3 regions of the Pseudoalteromonas sp. S3785 genome follow, and region 3 is predicted to be linked to each of the others. Evidence: predicted binding sites of a transcription regulator. Region 3 holds the regulator's gene; each other region holds the start of a gene.

What was found. Region 3 encodes sigma-54, which starts transcription at its own class of promoters, with help from an activator protein. Its sites were predicted from a motif close to GTTGGCACGNNNNTNGNNT; they were not measured.
Region 1: a site for sigma-54 is predicted at 1,675-1,693, ahead of CWC17_RS04005 (TorF family putative porin). Genes of this name have one in related genera too.
Region 2: a site for sigma-54 is predicted at 1,495-1,513, ahead of CWC17_RS09975 (DUF3192 domain-containing protein). Genes of this name have one in related genera too.

The regions. Positions count from the first base shown of each region.
Region 1 covers NZ_PNCT01000012.1:34,688-37,971, reverse strand. Annotated here, with positions in the region: gene CWC17_RS04015 (AsmA family protein) at 1-39, opposite strand, end outside; gene CWC17_RS04010 (hypothetical protein) at 351-1,514, shown strand; gene CWC17_RS04005 (TorF family putative porin) at 1,794-2,480, shown strand; gene CWC17_RS04000 (ABC transporter permease/M1 family aminopeptidase) at 2,867-3,284, opposite strand, start outside.
Region 2 covers NZ_PNCT01000035.1:28,337-31,620, reverse strand. Annotated here, with positions in the region: gene CWC17_RS09985 (PAS domain-containing hybrid sensor histidine kinase/response regulator) at 1-88, shown strand, start outside; gene CWC17_RS09980 (diguanylate cyclase) at 72-977, shown strand; gene CWC17_RS09975 (DUF3192 domain-containing protein) at 1,068-1,448, opposite strand; gene CWC17_RS09970 (D-2-hydroxyacid dehydrogenase) at 1,664-2,608, opposite strand; gene CWC17_RS09965 (1-acyl-sn-glycerol-3-phosphate acyltransferase) at 3,038-3,284, shown strand, end outside.
Region 3 covers NZ_PNCT01000005.1:46,125-49,408, forward strand. Annotated here, with positions in the region: gene rapZ (RNase adapter RapZ) at 1-80, opposite strand, end outside; gene CWC17_RS01685 (PTS sugar transporter subunit IIA) at 100-552, opposite strand; gene hpf (ribosome hibernation promoting factor) at 557-844, opposite strand; gene CWC17_RS01695 (RNA polymerase factor sigma-54) at 872-2,371, opposite strand; gene lptB (LPS export ABC transporter ATP-binding protein) at 2,441-3,166, opposite strand; gene lptA (lipopolysaccharide transport periplasmic protein LptA) at 3,163-3,284, opposite strand, start outside.

The sequences.
Region 1 (3,284 bases), on a different contig from region 3:
TAAGAGTATTACACCAACAATTTTGAGTAAGGTCTTCATGATCATCCTTTCAAACGTGCAAATAATGTTCTTATCATAGCGAGTGTTAGCTTTAAAATCATTGTCGTTGCGACAAAAAAGCTGTTTATTGTAATTTATTTAATTTGAGATGAATTTATGCTTAAAAGTAAACTTTGCGAAATTGGTGACTAAAAGTAAAGCTCATCAAATTTAAATCTAGCCAAGTATTAAACCCTACAACATTGCATCCCTTGAATTGTTAGGTATGATGCACGGCCCTGTTGCTATTGGCGTATTTGCGCTAAAATAAAGCAGCTAAAAAATGTATCTACTCGGAGACTCTACAAGGCATGAAAAAACTGCTAATTTCACCGTCAAAAATGGCGCTAGGCGAACAAGAAAGTCAAATTTACCAAAACATCTTGAAGCAAGCTTCAGAACTAAGCCTAAACCTAATGGCCGTGAAAGTAGAAAACCACCCAGAGGATTTTTTAGGCTGGTGTTATGAGCTATTAAGTGCAAGTAAAGACCGCATAAATTACGACTTACTAGATCCAAAACAGCTACCCGTTTTAAAAAAGCTGCACGATCAGCTAACCTCTGCAATTAGCTTTTTACAGCTTAAAACACTACGTGTAGCACCTTGGCCTGTTATTAGTATGTTTGTAGAGCAACATAAAGAACTTATTGCACTGAAAGAACAGCTTCGCCTTACCACGTATTTGCACACCATTCGTGAGCAAGCATTAAAAGACATGATCCCAGAAGATTTACTGGCATTTAGTGGTAAACACACTGCTACGCTCGACCCAAGCACCTATAACTTTGATGTTGAATGGTTTGCATCAACAAAAAGTGCAAAGGGTTTTCATCAAATGCTAGCCGACTTACCTGGCGCGTTTGACGATGCACTTGCTAACATTCCGCTTGAAGGAGATGTGAGCGAAGCTGATTACCAACAGTTTGTTGTTGCTTATTTACTTGCCTTTAACGGCAGTGATGAAAAACCTACCCTTGCCCCTGCTACACGTTTATTAGCAATGCGCCGCCCAGATGTATTTACGCCAATTAGTAATAGCCGCCTTGATGCATTATGCGCAGCTTTAGGTATTACAAAATTAAACAACCGCGACTTTGAGCGCTACTGGCAAGATATAGTACAAAGCATTCATGCTATGTCGTGGTTTAAAATGGCTAGTGGCAGCAATGAACTAGAAGCGCAACTGGTAAGTATAAAAGCGCTATTACCGTGCTTTTTTTACTATGCAGATGCCAACACGGCCGATAACTCAAATTATATTAAGCTATTAAACAAACCTAAACGCAGCACAACAAGTGCGGGAAAACCACAGCGTAGAGGTAAAGAGTCAGCCGAAATACTTGTAGACCGCGCACTTGCAGCCGATGACATTCCTGAGCATATTCGTAGCAAACGCGACTCTATAATTAGCGAAGTACAAAAAGGGCGCGGAGTAAACGAAACAATTAGTCTTATGCGCACTATATTTGGCTAATTTCACCTAACCTAACTGTATTTTTCTGGTGCAGTTAGGTTAAATTATGCACCAGCAGTGTGCGTTTCTTTACTATCACCCTCATTACCTCCTTTTTCGAAAATCCTTTAACACCTTGTTATAAAAGAACAAAAAACCAGTTTCAACCAAATAATTTTGAGCTGGCACATACAGTGCAATTCTATTTCCAGTTAAACAATAAAACGCCGCTAGCCAAAGGGTTGCCAATAAGAGAATAAAAACCTAGGCGGTAAAAAAATCATACAACGGGAAATGGACATGCTAAAACTAAAAAAAACTATCGCAATTAGCGCAATCGCTTTATTAGGTGCTACATCTTTAACATCAACAGCCGTGCATGCAGAGGTAACCGCAAACGCAGCGGCTACGTCTAACTACTTATGGCGTGGACAAGAGCAAACTGGGGGCGATGCTGCTATTTCTGGCGGTATTGATTACGCTAACGAGTCGGGCTTTTATGCAGGCACTTGGGTCTCAAATGCATCTTGGGCCGATGAAATGACGTATGAGCTAGACCTATACGCTGGCTTTGGCGGTGATATTAATGAGACAGTTAGCTACGATGTAGGTTACATTTATTACGCTTACCCAGATGCAGCTTCTGCGGCAGATGCTGATTTCTCTGAGATTTACGGTAGCATTAGTGTAGAAGGTTTTACTTTTGGTGCTGCAATCCTTGCCACTTCAGCTGCTGACGGTGATGGTACTGACTTTGGCGATTCGCTATACCTAAATGCCGATTACAGCTTTGCTGTTGGCAGTAATGGCACTGAGGTTGCGCTGCACTTAGGCCACTACTCTGGCGACTTTATAGGCGATGATAATATTATTGATTATGGTATCTCTGTATCAAAAGATGGTTTTACTTTTGGCGTATCTGACACCGACATGGATGAGTCAGATGTTAAAGTTTACGTAGGTTACGCGGTAGACTTTACGCTTTAAAACAAAATGTGTTACTTGCTGCAACACTAAGGGCCTTTTGGCCCTTTTCTCGTTTAGGGCAGCCTAAATACCCATAACGCCCTCTAAGTTTAGAACTAATGCGCTCTTCCATGTGCACCAGTTAATCAATCACTACCACCACGCTGTTAAATCATTTACCCGTAATGCCAACTCGCTTAATTGACTAATCTACTCTGAGGCAAGAGAAACGTGGCGAAACCTAGCCAAAGTAAGCTATTTAGTTGCTCTAAACCTGAGGCTTTAACGCAGCCAGCTGCCACGTTTAGCCTTGAAGTAATTAAGTATTATTGAGGGTCAGTGTTATACACATTAGCTAAAACAAAAAAGGCCGCACTAAATGCGGCCTACAAGTTAGTAGCTAATCGTTAAAACTTAGCGAGGTTGTTTTTACTGTCTTTATCAACAAGCTTAATGTACGGGTCTACCCCTGCATACACTGGTTTTTCTTTTACTTTTAGCTCAATAGTATTAGTACCAGAGACTATTTGATGCTTTTGCGAGTAAATAACAAAGTCTTCAGCGAGAAGGTTTTCAGGGTCATCGCTAAATAATGCAATATCAATTAGCTCATCGAGTGGTTGCTCAGTCTCTTCACCTTGTCCATCGGCATGCTGCTTAGTTGCTTCAACGCTCAGTGTTACTGTATAAAAACCTTCGCTATCAACATCATCTGTAACCGACACTGCTTTCATTTCAAGCTCATAAAGCGTTATGTATTTAAACTGATCATCTATAAAACGTTGTTCAACTTGTGTTGCATCTCGCTTTAAATAATTAAGTAAA
Region 2 (3,284 bases), on a different contig from region 3:
GCAAAGTTTAAAAGAGCTGATCACACAGCTAAAACAAGTGATTATATTTATTGAAACCTTAGGGGGACGGGATGCCGAAAAAAGCTAAAATACTGATTGTGGATGATGATCCTCTTAATCGGCTTGTGCTTGAAAAAACACTGGGCACGGAGCATGACGTATTTTTAGTCGAAAGCGGCGAAAAAGCGCTCACCTTTATTAAATTAAATCAGGTCGATTTAATTATTTTAGATGTGGTAATGCCAGGCATTGATGGTTACGAAGTGCTTGTGCAGCTTAAAGAAAACCCTATTACGCAATCTATCCCTATCGTGTTTATATCGGCTAATAATAGCCACACCGATGAAGCCAAAGGCCTTGAGTTAGGTGCAATGGATTACATCACTAAGCCCTTTAATGCATCTATAGTAAAAGTGAGAGTACGTAATCAATTACTTATTAAGCAAAAAAATGATTTGCTTGAGATGCTTGCCTCCATTGATGGCTTAACAGAAATACCTAACAGGCGTTATTTAGACGAAAACCTCTCTCGTGAATGGCGCAGAAGCAAACGTAATGGCTCATGCTTATCTGTTTTATTAATGGATATCGATCACTTTAAGCGCTATAACGACTGCTATGGACATCGTGCTGGTGATGAGTGTTTAAAGCAGGTTGCGCAAGCCTTAGCGGCGCAATGTGAGCGTAGTACTGACTTTATAGCGCGTTACGGGGGGGAAGAGTTTGCAGCGGTCTTACCCGATGTTAATAAACAACAAGCATTAGCCTTTGCACAAAAGCTAAGAAAAGCGGTAAACAGTTTAAATATAGAGCACAAAGCATCTTTAAATGCAGATCATATTACAATCAGTATAGGTATTGCGAGTATGGAAAACGGCAACGCCAGTGCCGAGCAGGCTTTACTTGAACAAGCTGACCTAGGGCTATATGCCGCAAAAGATGCAGGTCGTGATCAGGTGGTTGCGCTTAACTTGTAATATGGCTGTGTTTTCACAAAGCCTTGTTTAAATCGGCCCCACACATTATGTTATTACCGAGCGGGGCAACTATATTTTACTAGCACGTTGTTATTTGGTGATCATACCCAGCGCGCTTTCACCAATACCCACCAATTTATCATTTTTAAACACCAACGGTGTGCACTCATCTTTTGTTGTTTTTCCATCAGAGTGAATACTATGCGTCATGTAATAAAGTACCTGATACACATCACCGTCTTTTTTTAACAGCTCGGTGAAGCTTGGCGTTTTTAATTGCGCTAAAACAGATTGGTAGCTGCTATCCATTTTTAGATCGGCAATTGCTTCGCGGTTTTTTTTATGATGCTGTTGCCAACTTGATGAGTCATTCCCTGCCCAGTGCGTTTCTGCTTCGCCATCTGATACGGCAATAACACAACCGGTTAGAAACGGGGCAATAAGTGCTGCAGCTAAAAGTGATTTTTTCATTGTTATAGTCCTTGATGAATTTTAATTTAATTATTTACTCTTCATGGAGCAAGTAATGGGCCAATATAACAAAGATTTAAAATTCAATAGCTTATGATTTTGTGACTATTTTTAAATGATGAATTATAAAAATCATTAGTAAAAACAGCCACTTTTTAGTTTTTTTAACGATTAGGCTAATTTAGGTCAATTAAATATAGTATAGCCAAAATACGTTACACTAAACGATTACGAGATTCACCGTTAGTAAAGGCTGCTATGTTTAAGCTCACCTCATTAATTAAGCGTACGATTGACTCTGTGCTTGCCCAGGCTATGTGAGGGGTAAGCAGCAAGTTTTCGCCTGTGTAATTTGCTAGTGGGTTGGTGAGCTCTGCCGGCTCTTTTGTTAGTACATCAACGCCTGCTCCAGCAATTAAATTTTGCTCAAGCGCTGTTACTAGGTCGGCTTCGTTTATAATGCCTCCGCGGGCGGTATTAATAATAATACTGCTAGGTTTCATCATTTTTAGCTCATCTAACGAAATTAAATCGCGTGTCTCATCAGTCAGCGGGCAGTGCACGCTAATTATATCAGCGGTTTTTAATACTTCTTCGAAAGGTGTGCGGTCTTTCCTACAAGGCGCACCTTTACGCTCTGCCACCACTACATTTGCGCCAAATGCTTGTGCTACTGTGGCTACCCCTTTACCCAGCGTGCCGCCACCTATAATGGCAAATGTTTTACCTTGTAAATCATTAAAGCTGTAGTCTAATCTGCAAAACATCTCGCTTTTTTGCCATGCACCTTGCTGACAATCGCGTTGATAGCGATGTGTATTACCTAATAAATTAGTTACCAACGAAAACGTGTGCTGTACAACCGAAGGGGTCGAGTAGCCTGCTACATTGGTAACGGCAATACCAAATTCTTCAGCGGCGTTTAAATCAACATTATTAGTGCCTGTTGCACTTACGCATATAAGCTTAAGTGTTTTAAGTTGGCTTATCGTATCGCGATTTAGCACAACCTTGTTGGTAATAAGGACGTCCGCGCCTTGGCTGTGAGCAACAACTTGCTCAGGTGAGGTAAGTTCGTAAGTCGTTAGCTCACCTAGTTCTTCAATGCAAGTTAACGAGGTTTTAGCTAAAGTAGCGTTATCGAGAATGGTGATTTTCATTGTGTGTCCTATCTAAATGCGTACCGTAAAATGGCAAGAGTGTTTAAGGTACTACGAATACACACTTATGTTAATGCTATTACTACCAAATGCTTAGTACAAAAAGTCAGGCTATTGATAAAAGTCTAAATTGGCTGGTCTGCCCACTCAAATATAAATAACATGATATTTTAGCGGGCTATATCGCTGGGGCCTGTTTTTCTTTTGAGGTTGAACTTACTTACCCATGAAAGGTCAGCAAGCCTTATTAAAGTTGATAAGATTAAAAAACAATGCACCAACCTCTTTTTGCGTGGTCATAAACTGAAATGGCTCGCAAATAAGCATAACTAATTGGCTATTTCTTATTTAAGAGTGGCTGAGTTATAATCAAAATTATATATAAACGGTACGTTTTGCGTGCCGTTTTTTAACATTGTAGATGCAGTAATGAGTGAATTAGAAGATAAGTACGCAGACATAAGACCTTACAACGACGACGAAGTTGCGGCCTCGCTAGCGCGTTTAATTAACGATAATGCGTTTATTGATGTAATAGCAAAGTACAACTTGCCGCGCTTTATATCGGCTATACCTTTTATTGCTCGCGCACTGGTGAGAAGCCAGTTACGAAAAAAATGGGGTAAATTTACGAGCGTTGAAGATGTGCAAAACGAAGTTGCAGAGTATTTAGATA
Region 3 (3,284 bases):
TAATAACCTAAATCTTCAACCACGCGTAAAGCAACCGATTTACCTGAACCGGAACGGCCGCTTATGATTATTAACTCCATTTATAGCCCTTAGTATTTACTACGATTGATCAACAATTACTTGATACAGTTCTGCATCGGTTTTAGCGCTTCGCAGCTGTTTGCAAAATTCTTTATTGCTCAGTTTATCAGCTATGGTTGCTAGAGTCTTTAGGTGCTGCTGGTTATCGCCATCTGGTACGATGAGTGCAACAAAAATATCAACAGGACAGTTATCAATAGCATCAAAGTTTACAGGCTTGTCACTAACGAGTACTAACGCAAGCGGTTCTTCTACGCCACCCATTCTACCATGCGGAATTGCGATACCGCGGCCAATACCCGTACTACCTAGTTTTTCTCTGCTGGCTAGCGCATTAAGAATATCCTGTTGTGGTAAGTAAGGGAGCTTTTCATGAGCAAGCTCACTGATAAATTCTAAAATTCTTTTTTTACTACTAAAAAGGACCGCAGCTTTGCTGCAGTCCTGGCATACTAATGTACTTAATTTCATAATATTAGTGTCTAGCAAGCTTCTCTTTATGTTTTATGACTTGACGATCGAGCTTGTCAATCAACGAGTCTATAGCAGCATACATATCTTGGTGCTCTGTTGAGGCAAATAAATCTGCGCCGCTTACATGAATAGTCGCTTCTGCTTTTTGGTTGAGTTTTTCTACATCGAGAATGACATGCACATTGCTAATATGATCTGAGTGCCTTTCTAGCTTTGCAAATTTATTATTTACATAGTCTCTAAGTGAATCAGTTACTTCTACGTGACGACCAGTTAGGTTTAGTTGCATAAGCATTTCCTCTTTGTTTTTTACGTCTTATATCAAACTCTTTCTCTGATTTGACGGTGGAATAGCTAGCGATTCACGGTATTTTGCTATTGTGCGTCTAGCTACTTTAATTCCTTGCTCTGCCAATATATCCGCAATTTTACTATCACTCAATGGTTTGGCTGAGTTTTCCGCGGCAATTAGCTTTTTAATTAAGGCACGTATTGCGGTTGACGAACATTCGCCACCGTTTTCGGTGCTTACGTGGCTTGAGAAAAAATATTTAAGCTCAAAAATACCACGTGGCGTATGCATATATTTTTGCGTAGTAACACGCGAAATTGTTGATTCGTGCATTTCTACCATTTCAGCAACATCGTTTAAAACCATTGGTTTCATGGCTTCGGGGCCATGTTCAAAAAACGCTTGTTGCTGTTTTACAATACAGTTTGTTACTTTTAGCAGCGTGTCGTTTCTGCTTTCAAGACTTTTTATAAACCATTTAGCTTCTTGCAGATGAGAGCGAATAAACTGGCTATCTCCACTTGATTTTACGGTACGTGACATGGCCGCATACTGACTATTTACGCGTATTTTTGGCATGCTATCTGGGTTTAGCTCTACCACCCAACGGCCCTTAATTTTTTTAACTGACACATCCGGTATGACATACTCAGACTCTTCCCTTACTATTGTGTCTGCAGGTTTTGGGTTGAGGGTATGTATAAGAGTCATGACCTCTTTAAGCTCGTCTTCTTTAAGCTTAGTCTTTTTCATTAATGTACGATAGTCGCGTGCCGCTAATAGATCAATGTGATCGGTTAAGATCATTTTAGTTTGTTCTATAAAAGGGGTGTCTTTATCAAACTGGTTAAGCTGAATACACAAGCACTCCTGTAAGCTCCGCGCGGCTATACCTACAGGGTCGAATAATTGAATACGTTTTAAAACGGCTTCTATTTCATCCAGTTCAACTTCAACGTCGTCATCGTTTTCTTGGTTAAAGCTTTCTAAAATCTCTTCACAACTTAGCGTTAAAATACCCGAGTCATCTACAGCTTCTACAATGGCTATAGCAATGGCTTCGTCAGTTGGGCTAAAAGGAGTAAGCTGAAGTTGCCACATTAAGTACTCATGTAGCGTTTCAGTAGAGGCGCCCTGATAAATAGACTCATCTTCTGGCATTGGGCCTGAGGATGCCGCAGGGGCTGCACTCATGTACTCATCCCAAGTTACATCCATCGCCATATCATCGCTAACAGTGTCTTTATTTAAAGCTTCACCACTGTCTTGCTCGTATTCACTGGTTGTATCATCAGCCGATGCGCTTACGGTTACATCATCCGTATCTGCTTTTTGTTCATTTTTTCCAGCCGACTCTTCCGTGTAATCTTGCTCTTCTACTTCTAATAGCGGGTTGCTATCAAGTGCTTCTTGTATTTCTTGCTGGAGATCCAATGTACTGAGCTGCAGCAAGCGAATCGCTTGTTGCAATTGTGGAGTCATTGTAAGTTGCTGGCCCATGCGCAGCTGTAATGATTGCCTCATGTATCTCTAACAATCCTTTTATGTTGTTATAATTAATATTAGCAGATGCTTGTAGGTGTGGCTTAAATGTTACAGCCTAAATTGCTCGCCTAAATAAACATCGCGTACAGTTTTGTCATTTAATACGTGTTCTGGGGTGCCAGATGCAATTAGCTCCCCATGAGAAACAATGTAGGCTTTTTCACAAACATCAAGGGTTTCTCTTACATTGTGATCGGTAATTAATACGCCAATGCCACGATTTTTAAGATGTTCTATTATTTTCTTTATATCTAACACTGAAATCGGATCAACACCAGCAAAAGGCTCATCCAACAAAATAAATTTAGGGTTCGCTGCGAGTGCTCTGGCTATCTCTACACGGCGGCGTTCGCCACCAGAAAGTGCCATACCTTGGCTATCACGTATATGTTGAATGCTAAATTCATCAAGTAAGTTGTTAAGCGTTTCTTCTCGCGCGGCTTTATTTAGCTCTTTGCGCGTTTCTAAAATAGCCATTAAATTTTGATAAACTGTTAGCTTTCTAAATATAGATGACTCTTGCGGCAAATAGCCAATGCCTAAGCGAGCACGACTGTGCATAGGTAATAACGTTATATCGTTATCATCAATAGATATTTTACCTTTGTCGCTAGGTACTAACCCTACAATCATGTAAAAGGTGGTGGTTTTACCTGCGCCATTAGGGCCTAATAAGCCCACTATGCTGCCGGCTTCTACCTCAAGGCCTACATTTTTTACAACTTGGCGGCCTTTATAGCTTTTTGCTAATAGTTCTGCTTTTAAGGTGCTCATGGTTGACCTTCGTTACCTGTTTTTTCTTTAATATTTGCTTCAACAGGCACTAAAATTGTGTGGACACGATCCGTTGAGTTTTCGTCTTTTTCTGCGCTAATAAGTTGCTGCTGCATAT